4 regions of the Paenarthrobacter sp. TA1.8 genome follow, and region 2 is predicted to be linked to each of the others. Evidence: riboswitches for the same ligand, from Rfam matches in the RefSeq annotation. Region 2 holds a riboswitch; each other region holds the start of a gene.

Evidence for each region. A riboswitch is a leader RNA that binds a small molecule or an ion and turns the genes downstream of it on or off. The one in region 2 is predicted to bind cyclic di-AMP.
Region 1: another riboswitch for cyclic di-AMP. It lies ahead of ACNAOT_RS05415 (C40 family peptidase); the one in region 2 lies ahead of ACNAOT_RS02095 (NlpC/P60 family protein).
Region 3: another riboswitch for cyclic di-AMP. It lies ahead of ACNAOT_RS21400 (hypothetical protein); the one in region 2 lies ahead of ACNAOT_RS02095 (NlpC/P60 family protein).
Region 4: another riboswitch for cyclic di-AMP. It lies ahead of ACNAOT_RS04295 (hypothetical protein); the one in region 2 lies ahead of ACNAOT_RS02095 (NlpC/P60 family protein).

What each region holds. Positions count from the first base shown of each region.
Region 1 covers NZ_CP184287.1:1,114,378-1,119,129, reverse strand. The annotation lists gene ACNAOT_RS05430 (NTP transferase domain-containing protein) at 1-199, opposite strand, end outside; gene ACNAOT_RS05425 (HNH endonuclease) at 243-743, opposite strand; gene ACNAOT_RS05420 (NlpC/P60 family protein) at 1,133-1,930, opposite strand; gene ACNAOT_RS05415 (C40 family peptidase) at 2,028-2,771, opposite strand; cyclic di-AMP (ydaO/yuaA leader) riboswitch at 2,776-2,945, opposite strand; gene ACNAOT_RS05410 (M23 family metallopeptidase) at 3,084-3,920, opposite strand; cyclic di-AMP (ydaO/yuaA leader) riboswitch at 3,925-4,166, opposite strand; gene ACNAOT_RS05405 (metal-dependent transcriptional regulator) at 4,350-4,752, opposite strand, start outside.
Region 2 covers NZ_CP184287.1:400,612-405,363, reverse strand. The annotation lists gene ACNAOT_RS02105 (universal stress protein) at 1-632, opposite strand, end outside; gene ACNAOT_RS02100 (FAD-binding protein) at 1,051-1,743, shown strand; gene ACNAOT_RS02095 (NlpC/P60 family protein) at 1,945-2,739, opposite strand; cyclic di-AMP (ydaO/yuaA leader) riboswitch at 2,743-2,934, opposite strand; gene ACNAOT_RS02090 (copper resistance CopC family protein) at 3,085-3,717, opposite strand; gene ACNAOT_RS02085 (NCS2 family permease) at 3,832-4,752, shown strand, end outside.
Region 3 covers NZ_CP184287.1:4,595,454-4,600,205, forward strand. The annotation lists gene ACNAOT_RS21380 (alpha/beta fold hydrolase) at 1-585, shown strand, start outside; gene ACNAOT_RS21385 (DUF6480 family protein) at 737-1,000, shown strand; gene ACNAOT_RS21390 (ATP-dependent DNA ligase) at 1,062-2,132, opposite strand; gene ACNAOT_RS21395 (hypothetical protein) at 2,178-2,411, shown strand; cyclic di-AMP (ydaO/yuaA leader) riboswitch at 2,541-2,687, shown strand; gene ACNAOT_RS21400 (hypothetical protein) at 2,690-4,159, shown strand; gene ACNAOT_RS21405 (PucR family transcriptional regulator) at 4,287-4,752, opposite strand, start outside.
Region 4 covers NZ_CP184287.1:862,501-867,252, reverse strand. The annotation lists gene ACNAOT_RS04310 (winged helix-turn-helix domain-containing protein) at 1-305, opposite strand, end outside; gene ACNAOT_RS04305 (response regulator transcription factor) at 981-1,721, shown strand; gene ACNAOT_RS04300 (HAMP domain-containing sensor histidine kinase) at 1,743-3,242, shown strand; cyclic di-AMP (ydaO/yuaA leader) riboswitch at 3,353-3,540, shown strand; gene ACNAOT_RS04295 (hypothetical protein) at 3,542-4,381, shown strand; gene ACNAOT_RS04290 (pyridoxal phosphate-dependent decarboxylase family protein) at 4,495-4,752, opposite strand, start outside.

The DNA of each region.
Region 1 (4,752 bases), 710 kb from region 2:
GCAGAACGCCGACCGGTAGTTGCGTGCTTTCCGACCCGACCGGAACGTCCGGTCCCACCACCACCACAGCCGAAGCACCCCGGGCCGCCTGCAGGGCATGGGAAAGGAGGGTGCCGCCGTCGTACTTCAACGATGGCTTGGGCACGCCCCCGAGACGGGTGGCCCGGCCACCCGCCAAAATCACGGCATTGAACTCCATCCGCCCAGATTACCCGGGACGGCTGGAGACCAGCAGAAATCGATCAGGCAGCGGATTCCGGCAACAGGAACGGGTCCCAGTCCGGCGCAGGTTTCTCGAGTTCTTTGATCTGCCACATGGTTCCCTGGGGCACGCCGGGCTTGAAACGGAGATTCCAACCCATCTCTGCCAGCGTGTGGTCGCTCTTGGCGTTGTTGCATTTCAAGCACGCCGCAACCAGGTTTTCCCAGGAATCCGCGCCGCCCCTGGATTTGGGGTGGACGTGGTCTATGGTGTGGGCTGTTTTCCCGCAGTAGGCGCAGCGATGGCCGTCGCGGCGAAGTACCCCGCGGCGACTCACGGCGGTAATCCTGTTGTACCGGGGACGGATGTAGCGGTTGAGGAGGATCACGGAAGGTCTTCCGAGTATCTCCTGTGGCCCGACGACAGGCTCGTCGCCTTCGGCCACCACGCTAGCTTTCCCAGTGAGCACAAGGACCAGCGCCCGGCGGAATGTTATTACCGCCAGCGGTTCATATCCAGCATTCAGAACGAGTGTGCGCATGCACGTACCTCTTCACGGCCGCACCCGTCAGGGGCACGAGGGCCGGCTGCCCTCTGCATGTACGGGCTGTGGATCGACAACATAAGGGTAAGCACTTATATGCCGTATCAACGAATTTTTCCGTCGTTTCGCGTGCAGTGTCGGCAAAAGTTCATGCGCGGTTAAAGGATGTGGCGGAAAATCAAAGGGCCACTTGGTGTGCCGCCACCACCTACTTTGAGGGGCATAACCGCCCCGACACACGTGATTTGCGGCGAGTCGGGCGGCTTTCAGAACCAAAGTGGGTGGTGGCCGCACGCCCACTACTACTGGCATCCCACGAGCCGGCAAGGGTTAAAGCAGAACACCCCGCCGGCCAAAGCCAGCGGGGTGCTCTTACGCGATGTGGATCAGCCGTTGACGCGGATGAAGACCGGGCCGGAGCCCACGTTGGCGCTGAACAGTGCCGTGGTGGATCCGTTCCATCCACCGTGAACTGCTTGGCCGTTGCCGACGTATACAGCGATGTGGGCCTGTCCGGCCAAACCGCCGTTGGCGTAGTAGGCGAGGTCGCCGGGCTGGGCTTCAGCTGCACTCACGGTGCGGCCAAGGGAGAGGTAGCCAGCGGGCCAGTCGTGGAAGTTGATACCCACGGCGGCCAGGGAGTTGGTCACAAGCATGGTGCAGTCCTGGGTGACGCCGAGCTGGGCGTAAGCTGCAGCAGCGATAGCGGCACCGAGGCCGCTGGATGCGGCGGGAGCTGCCGGAGCGGGGGTCGCGTTGCTGACGGCAACGGTTGCGTTGGCTGCCGGAGCTGCGTTGGCGGTAACCGCGGTTGCCTCGTTGCTCTCGACCTTGGCTTCAACCTTGGCCGGAGCTTCCTCGACTACCACGGGAGCCGGGGCTTCCACCGTTGTGACCACGGGGCGCTCGTAGGAGATGGCCACAGTGGAGTCCGCGGCGATGGTGGCCTGGACTACCGACTGCACGTCAAGAGTGGACGTGGACGTCGATTCGCGATCCACGTTGGTATCGGCAGCGTTGGCTGCGATGCCACTGGTCAGGACCAGGCCTGAAGCTGCGGCAATAACTGCCGCCTGGCGGCCAACGCCACCGGCGTTGTTGCTGACGGCCTTGGCGATGACGGCAAGCGAGCTGGTCTTGGGGGCCTCAGCGCGGTGCCGTGCAACCTTGTTTGCACTGGTCATGATTTTCTCTTTTCGTATCCGCATGCAGTTGGGGTGCACGCGGGTAGTGGGTTGGCCAGCATGTGGGGAATGCCGGCCGACCCCGAACCGGATTTTTCTAGCGGAGGGTGTAGAACGAGGAGGTGCCGGTGGACGCTACGGAGTGCAGCAGCGTTCCCTGGCCGGGGTTCAAAGCGCTGATCATCATGCCGTTGCCGACGTAGATGCCTACGTGGGCTCCGCCGTTCTGCATGACGAGGTCGCCGGGAGCAGGAGTGCTGGTGGGCGTCATGGCCGTCCAGGCGTTGACGCGGGGGATGCTGATTCCGGCCTGTGCGTAGACCCACTGGGTGAAGCCGGAGCAATCCCAACCGTTGGGTGTGGTTCCGCCCCAAACGTAGGGAGAGCCGATGCCGGTGTAGGCAATGGCGGCGAGACCGGAGGCAGCTGCACTGGAGGCCGAATCCTTGGCCTCGGAAGACTTCGCTGTAACTGCTTCCGCTGTTTCTTCGCTGGTGGCCGCCGCGCGCTCGGTAACCTGCGCTGCGCGCTGTACTACCTTGGGGGCTTCCAGGGTGACCACGGTGGGGCTCTCGAAGGAGACAGTGGCTGTCGGTTCTGCGGTAATCACCGCGGTAGCAACCAGCTGTTGGGTGCTGGAGGCCTCCGACTTGGAAACGTCGGTGTCTGTTGCTTGTGCCGGCAAGCCGACGGTGAGGACGAGGCCTGAGGCTGCTGCAAGGACGGCGGCCTGGCGGCCCACGGTACCTGCGTTGGAGGAAACAGCCTTGGAAAGAGTGTTCAACGGGTTCGTGCGAACCGTTTGGGCGCGATGGCGCGCAGGGGTAGTGCGTGATGACACGTAGGTAGCCTCTCCCAATGCCTGCGAGGTGAGCTGTCGGATTCGGATGGGAGTCATCCGGCCGCGCTGCTTCCAAGGAAGCTTTTGCGACTTAACCCCAAGGCCTTCTTTCGAAGGCCAGAAGTGGTTCCCCCGCCCCTGCCAGACGATTTATGCGAACGGACCTTGAGCGGTGGCAGAGCTAGGCAATCCACTCAAGTGCACCGGCCCCCTAAAAAGCCGATGCGCTCTGTACGCTACAACACTTGAAAGCGAATGTCACATTCAGGTCACGGGGCGTCCCGCTAATGCGAGAGGCAACCATCAAATGGCTTAGAGCCAACCCATGGGGTCTACAACTTCACCGTTGACCTGGACCTCGAAGTGGAGGTGGCAGCCGGTGGAAGCGCCCGTGGTGCCGCTCAGGGCGACGGTGTCGCCGCGGTTTACGGTCTGGCCTACCTGGACGGTGAAGGACGACAGGTGGTTGTACGTGGTCTCGAGGCCATTGCCGTGGTCAACGACAACGCGGTTGCCTCCGCCGTACTCGTGCCATCCGGCGAACGTAACCTTGCCGGTGGCCGCTGCATGCACAGCCGTGCCGCACTGGGCAACGAAGTCCTGGCCACGGTGGAAGTCACCTGCGCCACCCGTGAGGGGGCTGATGCGGTAACCAAAAGGGGATGCCGTAGTGAGCGTGTCCAGGGGGCTGGCCATGCTGCCAACGGACGAGGCCCGCTGGATGCTCTCAGTCGACTGCGCGCTGAGCAGCTGCTTCAGCTTCCCATCGGGGTCGGCAGAAGTGGCGACGGCGGCGCGGCTGAAGTCGATCTTGGCTGACGCGGCGGCGGAAACCTCGGGCTGGCTGCCAGCGGGGGCGGCGACGGCGAGGGCAGACTCAGTCTGGCCTGATTCCGAAGTGGCCATGACGGGACTCGTGGCCGGCAGACCGACAGTCAGGGCAAGTCCGGTGGCGGCAAGCGCAACACCGGCCTTCTGCCCGACGCCGCTGGCAGCGGCGAAGTCGGCAACCTGGCGCAGCGGGCTCTTACGGCGGCGCACCTGACGCTCGGTGTCGCGAGGCCGGATCTCCGTTACGACGGTGGCTGGCCGCAGCTCAGCAGCGGGGCCGGACGCGCGGCGGCGACCCCTGACGTTCTGCGATGTCAAACTCTGTTCCTCTCTCAAAAGCCTGCGAAGTTAGCTGTCGGATTCGGGTCAGAGAGTACAAAGACCCGGTCCGCACGAGGCGCTCACGGCACACAGGTATCCCAAGAGGGACTTGCATACGTGGGCACTTCTGCTGCGGACTTCACCCCAAGGCTGCTTCTTTAGACAGCCGCTTGTGGTTCCCCCGCCTCTGCCAGTGGTGGGTGGCACACCTGATCCGCTGGCAGAGCTCGGCTCCGGATCAGGTAACGCTTTGGTATCAGCGCTAGTAGATAACTATAGGGGATTAAGGCTCTTGGTAATAAATTCGTTATCAACAGGAGCGGGGCAAGCGAAGGAGGCCCTTATCATCAATTTTGAAAAACCGCAGGTCACACGCGCGCCGAAGGCGCAAAAGTGAGGTTTGACACTGTGCTGGCCCGGTGCCGGTCAGCTGAGGGAGACGAAGACGTGCGCAGCAACTTCAGGAGGTAGCTCCAAGGCGCCCTCGATACCCGGGACGCGGACCGAGATGTACTCACCGACGCGCTCCAGCGACACTGTTGCGCCTGGACGGATTCCGCCCTCATCCAACTGGGTGAGAAGTTCCGGCTCGACTTGGATGGGCTCCGCAAGGCGGCTGACCACAACGCGGGAATCAGTGGCGTAGCCGTCCATGGCCTGCAGCAGATTGACATCCAGCCGGGGGAAGGGCTGGCTGGCGAGGCCACCAAGCGCCTCAAGCCCCGGGATGGGGTTGCCATAGGGAGACTCTGTGGGATGCTCCAGGAGCTCGTAAAGCCGGCGCTCCACGCGCTCACTCATGACATGCTCCCAGCGACACGCTTCATCG
Region 2 (4,752 bases):
TGCTCGGCAGCTTCGAGCACGGCCACACGGGCCTGCTCGGAACCGTCCACGCCTACGGCAACTACGTTTTCCACAGTACGTGGGCCTGCCTTGGCATGTTCAGCCTTGATGTGTTTGTCCTCAGTGCTTTCACCAAGGCGGTCGGCACAGTAGAGCGGGACTGTCACCGTGGGGCATTTGGCGTGGGCGGGCAAGGCACTGCTGACCGAGCCAAGTAAACGCCCAACGAAGCCACCGCGGCCCCGGCTGCCGAAAACAAGGAGGGCGGCCTCGCTGGAAAGATCCAACAGGACACCAGCGGCGTCGCCGTTCTCGACAGAAGCGTCGACGTCGATGGCATATCCGGACACCTTATCCAGGGCCTGCCGGACAATCGCATCCGCACCCTCGCGAATCACGGAATCGTCGACCGTTGCGTAGCCGCCATCCAGCCCGGAGGCGGCGAAAATGGGCACGGAATATGCCGTGACGATATGCAAGGGAAGTTGCCGACGTTCGGCCTCCCGCGCGGCCCAAACCAAAGCACATTGACCATGCTCTGAACCGTCCACTCCCACCACGATGCCACCGGGTTCCACGGCTTGCTCCTGGCCGTCCTGTGGCTCTTCACTGTGTCTGCCGTGCTGGTCCATGGGGGCCTGCCTCTCCACCTACTGCTTGATGTTCCGGCTATTCTGCCAGAGGTTCTCCGCGTCGGATTCCCTCACTGTTTCATTGTCAATGGCCGGAGCAGGAGAAACCGGGAAATTTCTCCTCCCAAGGCCAACTATTCTCGTTCAGCAGTACCGAATCAAGACGACATCGGGCTATGTGCATAACGGTCCGGGCTCGGTTCCCGGGCTCCCACATTGCGCTTCGGACGAACACACAAAACGCACGGTCGCGGAGGCTATCCATGGCCGAAAAAGTTCGGTAGTGTTCGAGTCACCGAATGGCCGGCAAACGTGTTTCACACCACATACTCCGGCCATTTATTTGCGGCCGCTTGGGGAACTCGGACGCGATCCCACGCGATGCCGTAAGGCACACACGTCAAGGAGGAACCAAGCAGTGTCACTCACGCCTGATTCCGGCACGGAGCGCACCACCACCGTGGTCATCGGAGCCGGCCTGTCCGGCTTGGCAGTTGCCAGCGAGCTCAGCCGCTATGGCGTGGGCTCAATCGTCGTAGACGGGTTTGGTGCACTGTCCACCGCAGGGCCTTCTGTCCACACAGGCATGCTTCAACGCACCGAGGTGGCCGATCCTGCAGCCATGCAGGAGCGCAACGAAATCCTCCGACACCTGCGGAACTACGCCGCCAACCACCAACTGGACGTTCGCAACACCACCCGCGCCGTCCGCCTTGATTTCCTGGGGTCAGACCCCTCCCGGCAGATCGGGTACGGATTGGCGGCCAGCATGACCACGGCCGGTCTCAGAACAGGCCTCCACGTATCCGGCCCCCTCGAATCCACTCCACGCCAGTGGGCAGTCCACACAGCCAACGGCGTCCTCTTGGCAGACCACGTAGTAGTCACACGCTGCGCCCAAAGCCAGTTGCGGCGCATGCTCGCCGAACTTGGGATAGCCGTTGGCCAGAACTTCGCGGCCGCCATGCGGGCGGTAGGGATGCACCTGGTGGGCGTTGGGGACCTCATCACCCCGTCTCCCAAGGAAGTGCTGCGGCAAGCCAAGGCAGTGGGCCAAGCCATCTCCTCAAAGGTTGCCCTGCCCGCAGGTCCGGGCATCGCCCTCGCCTAGGGGCACCTCATCTAGGGGCTCTACGCCTATGGGCCCACACGGGCCCCGCCGCCCACGCGGCTATCGACCCGCCGTCGAACGTTCCGCGCTGAACAATCTCTCCCCGCTGAACATTAACAAACAGAACTTAACGCCAAAGGCCGGTGCCTCCAAAGACAATAGTCTTTGAAGGCACCGGCCTTTGAACTGAAGCGTGAGGCTTTATGCGCCAGCGCGTACGTAGGTCAGGGGACCCGTTGCGGTCAACCAGCTGATCGGGTGGATACCCGTCTGGTTGCCGTTGATGCCACCGCTGATTGCCTGGCCGTTGCCGATGTAGATAGCAACGTGGCCGGACTGGACGATCATGTCACCGGGCTGGGGATCGCTAACGACCTTGCCGTAGTTCATGAACTGCATGGGACCGAGGTCGCCTACCGGGATGCCAGCGGAGCCGAGAGCCTTCTCGACCATGGCGGTGCAGTCCTGGAAGACGCCGATCTGTGCGTAAGCCGAGGCAACCATGGCTGCGTTGACGCCGCCAACGGCGGGAGCAGCAGCTACAGGAGCAGGGGCAGCCGGTGCGGCAGCCACAGGAGCAGCAACCGCAGCCTGGGCGGCGACGGGAGCTGTTGCAGCAGCAGTGGTGACGGCTGCCTTCTGGACCACAGGGGCCTCAACAACGGGAGCCGGCTTTTCGATGACCGGAGCTGCTACGGAAGCAACGGCCGGACGCTCGAAGTTGACGGTAGCCGTCGCCAGGGCGGTTACAACCTTGGTGGGTGCCTCGGAAACGGTCTCAGCGACCGTTGCGGGGCTGGAGTCGCGCTGAACCGGTGCCTCAGCTGCGTGAGCAGCAATGGAGCCGGTCAAAACGAGGCCCGAGGCTGCTGCGATAACAGCTGCCTGGCGGCCAGCGCCGGAAGCGTTGCTGGCTACTGCCTTCGAGATGGAGATGAACGGATTAGGACGTACGCTGTCCGCCTTACGACGGCCGCGAAGAATGCGTGAAGACATGAAAGAGCCTCTCCCGATGCCTGCGAGGTTAGCTGTCGGATTCGGATGGGAGTCACCCGGCCACTATCCCCCGCTGTTCAGCGGAAGCTTCGTGACTTCACCCCAAGGCACGCTCGAAAGCGGCCTAAATTGGGTTCCCCGTCTCTGCCGTAGGTTTGTCTGCGAACGGATTCCGGACTGCGGCAGAGCTAGGCAATCAGGCCGGAAGTGCCCGCTACGTGGAACAGGCACAGGTACTACCGTACGCGATGATTCCTCCGAAGTCACATTTAAGTAACGGGAAGTGGGCTTCTGGCGTGTCGCAGTGTCCGTTTCGAGATATTCGCAGGTACGTAGAAAACCGCGTTATTCCGCGGAAGTATCGCCATCAGGGCTGTTGGAAGCTGCAAGTTTCTTCCGTGCGGTAACAGCAAGGTAAATAACGAGACCCACAGCAACAACAGCCAGCCCGACAATGCTCCAAGGGAAAGGTTGGGAGGCGTCAGCGGCAGGCTCGCTGCTGCCCGTTCCCGGCGCTGCGGTACCCGCCGTCGGTACTGCGGCTGACGGCGCCGACACCGACGGCGAAGCACCAACCGGGCCAGTCGCCGTCGTCGTGCTTCCCGCGGCGGCCGTGAACGTGAAGGTGCCCTCAATGGGGTGGGAATCCGAGCTGACTACACGCCATACCACGGTGTATTCACCAGCTGGAGCGCCCTCGCGAAGCTTTTGGACAGCCTGGCTGTCAATGATTTCGACCGGACCGTCCGTCCAGTTCTCACCGCCGGACGTCACGGTGACGCCGGAACCAATCGCGAGCGGGCGGTTGTTGAACGTGATGGAGACCGACGCCGGGACTTCCGCCACGCTGGCACCGTTGGCTGGCGCGGTTGACTCGGCGACGTCGTGCGCGGTCGCCGGAGCCGCGGAAAACAGCAAGGCGGACGCGAAAGCAAGGGCAGCGACGACGGCGGCCAGAAGCGGTCGGATGGTACGCATGGGGCGGTTTCTCCTAGTGTTGGCTTCCTTACAGACTAGGCGAATCGTTCAAAGGGCCCACACCGGACAACATAGGATTTGAGAGCAAACTCCCCTCGATCCCCGGAGACCTTCATGCTCAAACAAGGTTCTGCAATCGACCGCTACTTCAAAATCTCCGAACGTGGATCCACGTATTCGCGGGAAATCCGTGGCGGCTTCGCGACCTTCTTCGCCATGAGCTACATCGTGGTGCTGAACCCGCTGATCCTCTCCGGACCCGACTCGAGTGGCGCGTCGCTGGGCTTCACGGCCGTGGCAGCCACCACGGCGTTCGTTGCCGGCATCCTGACCATCCTCATGGGTGCGTGGGCCAAACATCCGTTTGCCGTGGCCACAGGCTTGGGCGTCAACGCCTTCGTGGCAGTCACGGTGGCTTCCCATCCCGGATTGACCTGGCCTGACATGATGGGGCTCGTGGTGCTGTCCGGCATCACCATGCTCATCCTGGTGCTGACCGGTTTCCGGACAGCCGTGTTCAAGGCGGTTCCGGAGGCCCTGAAGACGGCAATTGTTGTGGGCATCGGCCTCTTCATCGCACTCATTGGCCTGGTCAACGCCGGTTTCGTCCGCCGCATCCCTGATGCCGCCGGCACCACCGTTCCGTTGGGCCTGGGCGTGGACGGAAAGCTCATGGGCTGGCCGACACTCGTTTTCGCGGTGGGCTTGATCCTGACCATCGCCCTGGTGGTCCGAAAGGTCCGGGGCGCCATCCTGATCGGCATCGTGGTCTCCACTGCGCTGGCCGCCATCCTCGAATTTACGCTCCACATCGGCCCAAGCTTCGACGGAACCAACGTCAACCCCCGCGGCTGGTCATTGGTGGCCCCCACTCTCACCGAATGGGGCGCCCCGGATCTGTCCCTCATCGGCAAGGCCAACCCTTTCGGTGCTTTTGAACACCTCGGCTTCATCGCGGCGGCTTTGCTGGCATTCGTGATCCTCCTGAGCATCTTCTTCGACGCCATGGGCACCATGGTCGGGCTGGCCAACGAG
Region 3 (4,752 bases), 710 kb from region 2:
CTGCCTGGTTTTGGCGGCACACCCAAGCCCGGCCGCCAGCTGTCCGTGGAGGATTACGGCGCTTTCATTGCTGAGGCGCTCAAAAGCTGCGGCATCGATTCCTATGTGTTGGTGGGCCACTCGATGGGCGTGCAGTTTGCCATCGAGGCGGCCTTGCATGCCCCGGATCAGATCAGGCAGTTGGTGCTGATGGGGCCGGTGGTGGATTCCCGGCACAAGAACGTTCGCCGCCAGTCCCTGGCACTCTTCATGGACGGACTGCTCCGTGAGAGCCCGTCATCCAACTGGATCGTCATCTCGGACTACTTCCGCTGCGGCCCGCGCTGGTACCTCACTGAGCTTCCCGTCATGATGAGTTACCCCACGGAGAAACGGCTCGCCGGCGTCCACGTGCCGGTACTGATTCTGAGGGGAAGCCGCGACCATGTGGCAGGACCGGACTGGGCGTTGCGGCTATCAAGGACGGTCGCGCAGGGGCGTTTGGTGGAAATTCCGGGGGTCGGGCACGTGGCGCAGCACATGCGCCCCAAGGCTGTGGCGGATGCCATCCGGAGCTTTGTCACCGCCACGACGCCTCACCGTTGACCCCTGACGCACGACGCCGGCGCACGAGTTGAGCGTCCCGTGTTGGGTTGGTAACGGGCTCGGTTTGTCGGCTCACCTTGTTGGCTTAGCTGGTCGCGGTTAGGCTGGCGGAGCAAGCACATTAGTAAGTTTGCTTACGAAAGGGCTGATCGTGACCGACAAAGACTCGAATGAGGAAACCCAGGGCTTCGGCGCCACCGGCGCCACAGGGCCGCTTGACACTACGTCCGATGCCGACAGCATCCACGAGGATCCCGACATGCGCCAGGATGAGGACGAGGATCCCGCCGCATCCGCCAACCCCGACCCCCTCGACGGCAACGTCACCGGCTTGGAGCCTGGCGGCGGAGTCCCTCCGGGAGAAACCCCGCCGGCCGAGGGCAGCATGAGCAGCGATCAAGGCCACGAGGAGTAACACAGTCGCCAACCCGCGGCTCCGTTGGTACCCAGCGACATAGCAGCGGGTTGGCAACGTCCTAGCTGTGCGGCAGCTGCAGGATCTCCCCGAGATCGTATTCAGCGGGCTCCTCCAGTTGCGAGTACGTGCAGCTCACGGGGGTCCTGTCCGGCCGCCACCTACGGAACTGCGTGGTGTGCCGGAACCTGCCGCCTTCCATGTAGTCGTACTTCACTTCGATCACGAGTTCGGGGCGCAGGGGCACGAACGAGAAATCCTTGCCCCCGCTCCACCGACTCTGGGCGCCGGGCATGCGTGAACCCCCGGCCGCTTCGTCCTGGTTGGCCCACTCACCCCAGGGGTGCTCGCTGAGTTCGACTTGATACGGCTCAAGCTCGGCCACCAGGGCCTCCCTCCGGGCCATGGGGAACGATGCCACCACTCCCACGTGATGCAGGCGGCCAGTGTCATCGTGGAGGCCCAGCAGCATCGAGCCAACAACCTTCGCGGTCTTGTGCCAGCGGAAACCGGCCACCACACAATCCGCCGTGCGCTCGTGTTTGGTTTTGAACATCACGCGCTTGTTGGGTTGATAGGCCCCGGTCAACGGCTTGGAGAGCACCCCGTCCAGTCCCGCGCCTTCCAACTGCACGAACCATTCCTGCGCCCGCTCGAGATCCGTCACTGCCGGGGTCACATGGACAGGCGGCTCGGCCTTGGCGAGCGCACGCTCCAGGATGGCGCGGCGCTCGGAGAACGGCTTGTCCATGAGGTTCTCGTCGCCCAGCGCCAGGATGTCGAACGCAATCATGGAAGCCGGAGTCTTCTCGGCGAGCATCCTCACGCGGCTGTCGGCGGGATGGATCCTTTGCTGGAGTACCTCGAATTCGAGCCTCTTGCCCTCGATCAGGACGATCTCGCCGTCGATGACGCACTTGTCCGGCAGGTTCTTCCTGAGAGCCTCCACCACTTCGGGGAAGTAGCGGGTCATTGGCTTCTCGTTGCGGCTGCCCAGGATGATCTCGTCACCATCCTTGAAGACGATGGTCCGGAATCCGTCCCATTTGGGTTCGTAGTGCCCAACATCGGGGATGGTCGGAACGGATTTGGCGAGCATGGGCGAGACGGGTGGCATCACAGGCAGGTCCATAGACAATGTCTACCTGTCGGTGCACCACGAAGCTAGTGTTAGGCCATGGATATCTTGCTCGTGTTGGCGGCAGTGCTCGGATTCCCGGCCCTGCTGGCCGGCGTTTGGTCCTGGTCATCGCGCCGGAGCAGCCAGGGCAAAGTCCGGCGTGGAGCCACCGGCGGGATCCTTGGAGTCGTGGACGAAGTCTTCCGCCCGGAAACTCATCAAGCCGTGCAGATCCAGAAGATCCAGCATGAGTTGCCGGCTCCCGCACCGGCACCGAAGCCTAAGTCATAGAAACCCCTCGGTTGGGCAGGCCTACCGCCCGTTACATTAATGTGACTTTACTTTCCGGCTCATGTACCGTCGTAGGGCGACCCGTATCTCCGCTGGGCCGCTTCCGGATTGACGCCGAGCTCTGCCGCAATCCGGGATCCGCCAGACCCGCGGCAGAGGCGGGGGACCCACAGTTCCCGGGCTTGGTATCCAAGTCCTCGGGGTGAAGCCGCTTAGGCGGCCGGACGGCCTCGTCCGAACCCGACAGCTAACCTCGAAGGCGTTGAGAGGCAACCACCATGTCCCCAACCATGGATCAGCCGCGCCGCGCCAACACTGAAGGCGAGCGCACCAAGCCAACCGGACGCCGTCGGGCCCAACCCAGCGGATTCCCCACCGGAAACCCAGATGACACTGGCGCGACTAACACTGACGCTGCTGTAACAGGCACGGTTAACACAGGCACGACGCCGGAACCCGCCACTGCGGCCATGCCCACCACGGTGGCGCCTGCCACTCGTGCGGAAATTCGTGCAGCCGAGCGGGAGCGTGCAGCCCTTGCCGTGATTTCCCCTGAGGCCTCGGCCCCACAGCCGTCGCCCGAACCGTCCGAGCAGGCGGAACCCATGACTGCCGCGATACCTACGGTGCAGCCAGCGGCTCGGAGGTCGACCACACCGGGACCCCCTACCGCGGCGATCCCTATTGTGACCCCGGCCAGCGCACCCCCTGCTGGCGTGGAGCCGGATCCTCAGGAGCTGAGCGCCCAGGAGCCCGCAACCGCAGCAATTCCAGTGGTTCAGGCTTCAACGCCGGAACCTGCCACGACGGCCATTCCAGTAGTGCCTGCCCGCGAAGAATCCGCGAGCACCCCCGAAGCCGCCGGGTCACCGAGCAACGACTCGCCCCGCACCGAGTCCCTGCAAACCGAGTCACCTCGGGGTAAGTCTCCGGCGCAGCTTGCTGCCGCGGCAACGGCGTCGGCAGCACTGGCAAGCCGCAAGGATGTTCGCCGGCAGGCTGCCGCACCCTCTGACGCACCCTCTGCGGCCAGGCCCAGCCTGGGGTCCACCTCCTCCTTCGGCCGCGAACCCCACGCCGCCCTTCGGAAAGCAGCGTCGGTCAAGCACATGAGCCAGCGCATGGCCGTGGTTGCAGGTGCGCTTGGACTAGTGCTGACGGCCGGGACCTTGGGGCAAGCCCTTGAGCTTCCGTTCTTCGGCCAGGAAACTCCTACGCATGAAGCCAGCGGTGCCGACAGGAATTCGGGCTCCGCGGCCCCTGCGCCCAGTGCCTCGTATTCCACGGCTTCCGCACCATCAGCGTCGTCGCCAGCAGCCTCGTCACTTGCCACAGCGTCCTCGGAAGCCGGCCAGCCCGCGACATTAGCCGAGGCACCCGCGGCCGGGTCGTCGTCGCCGGCTCCGACCCCGAAGGTGTCCCTTGCCAACCCGGTTTGGGTTCCATCGACTGTCCCCTCCTCAGTCCCGGCCGTCCCTGGGGTGACAAGCCCAGCCCCCACCCAGCCAGCTCCCGCGCCGAGCGAGGTGCCGTCGGACACGGTCACCACACCGCCCACTACTCCGACGCCCACAACCTCACCGACCCCGACGGTCACACCAACACCGACGCCGACGCCCACACCAACGGAAACTGCAACCTCGACCTCTAAGCCCCGGCCGAGCAAGCCGCAGGCCGCCTCGGCCCCCCAGCCCAGCGAATCTGCGCTTCAAGACATCCTGGACGCAGCCCAGAAGGTCCTCGGTTGAGCACCCGCCTGCCCCGTACCTCCACTCACGCGGGGTGGCATAGCCGGTACTGCAGCAGCAGCCGGACTGCCGCTTTCCGTCGCCGGATGGGACGTTGGAGCTGCCAGCGTTTGCGGCGCTCGTAGGCTCAGATCCGCGGCCGCCCGGCCCAGCGCCGCGCCTTCAGGGCCGCATGTAACTCGAGCCGGATCGCGCCACTCAACGGATCAGCACCGATGAGTTGGCGGATCCGGCCGAGCCGGTTATAGATGCTGCTCCGGTGGAGGTGAAGTTTGGCGGCGACGTCCTGCACCGAGCCGTCATTGTCATAGAGCAGTTCCAGGACAGGCAGGAGTTCGCCGTTTTTGTCCTGGTCCTCAAGGGCCTCAAAATGCACCGATCCTGTGTCATCCCAGCCGCCGGGTGCCACCAGACGATCGAAAAGTTGATAGACACCAACGGTCCGGCTGTCCACGAGCTCACCTAGCGGGAGATCCACGGCGGCCGCCTGCGCAGCAACCTTCGACTGACGGTAAGCGCCCGATAGCTGCCGGATGACTTGGAAGGGTTCACTGATGCCCAGGATCACCCTTTCCACCTTGCGGCCAGCGCGC
Region 4 (4,752 bases), 460 kb from region 2:
CCCATGTAGAGAACGAATCCGCGGGCCACATTGTCGTTGGCAACGGGGCGGAGCTTGTCCGACTGCGCAATCACCGGGGTGGGCGCGGTCATCGGCGCCGGCTCTGCTGTGGGGACAGCGCGCAGCTGGCCGTAAGAGTTGGGGTTGTAGCCCTGCGGCACGTATCCGGGAGCCTGCTGCCCTGCCCCTTGCGGAGCGGGAGAGTAGCCGGGGCGGTTGCCGAAGCCGGGGCGAAGCCCTGCGTTTGACGCGGCCTTGTTGGCGTTACGGACGGAGATGTGGACGTATCCAGATGCAACTGACATGGAGTGCTTACCTCAAAAGTGAATAGCCGTCATCGCGGCTTCGAATGCTGGTTGTCCCCGCAATGAGTTTGGGGATGGGCGCCCAACGCTGGGCTAGGGGGCGAATGCCTGAAACTTTTTTGGGGTGGAAAGTTAGGCTTGCATTCGACAACAGCGGTCATCATGGCCAGCGGGTGCGCTGGGCCAGGTTGCTGCGGCTGCAGGTGCTGTTGAGTTCTTGTTCACATTGGAAGTGTGCAACGTAACAAAGGCAACACGCAAGTAACAAAGCGCCGAACCGTCCACATTTTGAGACACGGAGGTCTATTGTGTCGCAAATCACAATTCAGTAGGGCCGGTAAATGAACGCCATTTCATTCGGTGTGGTCGGGAAATATCCGCCATCTACTGAATATTCTTCGGCATATCGGGGATGATGTGCATGTCCGTTTCCACTAACCCTCTCTCGACGGAATCTCACGATCTGAAACACTTGTTGTCCAATCGGAGCTGATCGTCACAAGCAATTCTCAGGACAAAATCTGCTACAAGCCGTAGAACGCGGCTGAACCCGGGCCGCCGGAAACCTTGGGCGCGGAAGCGTGTCCGCCAGCCCCCTCCTCGCTAGTCTGATCTCACAGCGTCTTCACAGGATGGGCAAAGCGTTGGCAAACAAGCAGAACGGAGAGTTATCCCATGGCCTCCTCGCACTCCACGACCAACAACCTTCCCGAGCTGTCCCATCCGGACGGCTCCCCCATCCGTGCCCTGGTGGTGGATGACGAACCCAGCCTCGCTGAGCTGATGAGCATGGGCCTGCGTATGGCAGGCTGGTCTGTTGCGGTCGCCGGCGATGGTCCGGAAGCAGTAAAGCTAGCCAAGGACTTCCGCCCTGACGTGCTGGTCCTGGATGTCATGCTTCCCGGATTCGACGGCGTCGAGGTCCTCAACCGCATCCGCACCTTCGCCCCGGAGGTTCCCGCCCTGTTCCTCACCGCCAAGGACGCCGTGCAGGACCGCATTGTCGGACTCGCAGCAGGCGGGGACGACTACGTCACTAAACCCTTCAGTATGGAAGAAGTCCTCCTGCGCCTCCACCGCCTGGTCCAGCGCTCGGGCGTAGCTGCCATGGACACCGCCGAGCTGGTGGTCGGCGACCTCACGCTCAACGTAGATACCCGGGAAGTAACCCGCGGTGGCCAGGATATTCCGCTCACCGCCACCCAGTTCGAGCTACTGCGGTACCTCATGGAGAACCCCAAACGAGTTGTCAGCAAAGCCCAGATCCTGGACCGTGTGTGGGATTACGACTTCGGCGGCCAGGCCAACATCGTGGAGCTCTACATCTCTTATCTGCGCAAGAAGATCGAAGCCGGCCATCCCCCGATGATCCATACCATCCGGGGTGCCGGCTACGTCATCAAGCCTGCGGACTAGCCCTTGGGCACCCTCTCGCGAATGGCCAGGAAGTCCGGAGTGTCGGCCGGACAGACTCAGCTCAGCTGGCTCAATCCCTCCACCTGGCACCTGCGTACACGCTTGGTCCTGGTGGCCATGGCACTGTTGATCGCCATTTGCGCTGCTGTGGGGGTGGTCAGCTACGCGTCCATGGACATGGTCTTCAACAGGCAGCTCGACAGGCAGTTGGAGCAGGCGTCCAGCCGCGCGAATGACTTCGGCAGGCCGCCGTCGAACTTTCCGTCATCCCCCGGCAGGCCTGATCCTTTGGAGGCGCGCGGGCAGGCGGCTGGCACGCTCAACGCGAGGATCGACGGCTCCACCGTGCGAAGCTCGGGTTTGATCGACGCCCAAGGTCACCGCGTCTCGCTCTCAGCAGACGACGAGCAGGTCCTGGTGTCGCTCCCCACGGACAACCAACCCGTGGACCGATCGCTGTCCAACGGCGATTACCGGCTAGTGGCAGTCGAAACCACTTATGGCGACGTGATTGTGACGGGCCTGCCTCTGGAGGACAAGCAGAGCGCCGAAGCCTCGCTGGTGTGGACCATGGTGCTGGTCTCGCTGGCTGGGCTGGTGGTGATCGGGCTCGTGGGAACGGTCATCATCCGCCGGACCATGCGTCCGCTTGAGCAGCTCTCCGAGGTGGCCACGAAGGTTTCGCGCCTGCCTCTCGACGCCGGTGAGGTGGCACTTGCGGTGCGCGTACCGCCGTCGGCATCCCACCCTGGAACGGAAGTGGGCAGCGTCGGCTATGCCTTGAACCAGATGCTGAACAACGTTTCGAGCGCGCTGGAAGCTCGGCAGGAAAGCGAAACCAAGGTTCGCCAGTTCGTGGCCGATGCCTCGCACGAACTGCGGACTCCCCTGACCGCCATCCGGGGCTACACCGAGCTACTAAGGATGACGGAGCACTTCACCGAGGATGGTCGGAAGTCGCTGGCACGTGTCCAAAGCCAGTCCGAACGCATGACCACACTGGTGGAGGACCTTCTCCTGCTCGCTCGGCTGGATGAGGGCCAGCCCGTGAAATTTGAGGACGTGGACCTGACACAGCTCGTGATCGAAACGGTTAGTGACGAGAAAGTCATGGCACCGGACCACATCTGGCAGCTCCAGCTCCCCGATGAGCCCATCACTGTGCGCGGCGATGCCACCCAACTTCACCAGGTGCTGGCCAATTTGTTGTCCAATGCCCGCAAACACACGGATCCCGGCACCACTGTGGTCACAGGCGTCATGCTCTCCGCCGACGGCAGTGCCGTGGTGACAGTGACGGATAACGGTCCCGGAATTCCAGAAGACTTCCAAGGCCGGATCTTCTCCCGGTTTGCCCGCGCTGATGCCGCAAGATCGGGCTCTGAGGGCACCTCCGGACTCGGCTTGTCCATTGTGGAAGCCATCGTTTCAGCGCATGGCGGTAGCGTGGAAGTGACCTCGCAGCCGGGTCGCACGGAATTCACCCTCCGAATCCCTGCCGTGAGCATCGAAGACCTATAACGAATCGGGCAAGGCGACTCACCGGGCGTCGTGATCTCTGTTACCTAAATGTGACTTCTGTGGAATCCTCCTGTACCGTCGAAAGGGTGGGTCGTCCCTAGCAGGCCCACATCCGGGATGCGCCGAGCTCTGCCACTTCCCGGAGTCCGTTCTTTCTCCGAGGCAGAGACGGGGGACCCAGAGTCTCCGGGCCCAGGCCTTTTTGGCCGGCCCTTGGGGTGAAGCCGCAGCATGATGCGCGGCCGGATGACCTCATCCGAACCCGACAGCTAACTCCGCAGGCGCTGAGAGGTAATCACATGTCTGAATTTAACGATCAGACGCGCCCTTCCGCGCGTCACCGCGACGAACACAACGCACCGCTCACCAAGTCGCAGTCCGTCCTCAAGAACGCAGCCCGCCAGGGTAAGTCCGGCCACCGCATGTCCGTCGTAGCCGGTGTCGTGGCAGCTGCACTGGGCGTTGCATCGCTCGGAACCGCCGCCAACGCCGCACTGACCCTCCCCGAGGCCAGCCGCGTAGCCGGAACCCAATCCAGTGCGCAGGTCAACACCAACAAGTCGGCCGAGATCTCCGCTTCCCTGGATGCTGCCGCCGAAAAGGGTGCAGCCGACAGGGCCGCCGCGGATAAGGCAGCTGCTGACAAGGCTGCCGCCGAGAAGGCTGCCGCTGACCAGGCCGCCGCCGAAAAGGCTGCCGCAGACCAGGCTGCCGCCCAGGCCGCAGCTGAGAAGGCTGCTGCTGACGCTGCTGCCAAGCAAGCCGCCGACGCCGCTGCTGCCGCCGCCGCCGCGGAAGCCGCAGCTGCTGCTGCCGCCCCCAAGGCCGTGGACGACCCCGCTGCTGCCAAGGCGTACGCACTGAGCATCCTTGGCAACTACGGCTGGGGCCCGGGCGAAATGACTGCCCTGAACACGCTGTGGGAGAAGGAATCGAACTGGAAGACCACGGCGATGAACGCTTCCAGCGGCGCCTACGGCATCGTCCAGTCCCTGCCTGCTTCCAAGATGGCTACCGTTGGTCCTGACTGGGAAACCAACTACCAGACCCAGATCAAGTGGGGCCTGAACTACATCAAGGAGCGCTACGGATCCCCGTCCGCCGCTCTGGGCTTCCACTTGGCCAACAACTGGTACTAAGCCAGACTGCTTGATTGCCGCGCCCGTTGCTGCCGTTCGCACCAGTACCCACTGGAGCGGATGGCGGGAACGGGCGCGGCTTTTTCCGTTTCACAGGTGCGTACCGAAAAACGCTATGCCTCCGGTTCGGCCTCCACCGCACCCCGCACGGCTGCGATGGACGCGGCGACATCCCCGGCGTCCGTAGTCCAATTGCTCACCGAAATCCGTAAGATCTCGCGGCCACGCCACGACGAACCGGACATCCAGACCGCGCCCTCTGCCATGAGCCGCTGGGTGATCCGGTGCGTACGGTCATCGCTTCCGAAACTCACCGAGACCTGCGTGAACACGACGTCGTTGAGCACCTCCACGCCAGGGATCGAGGACAG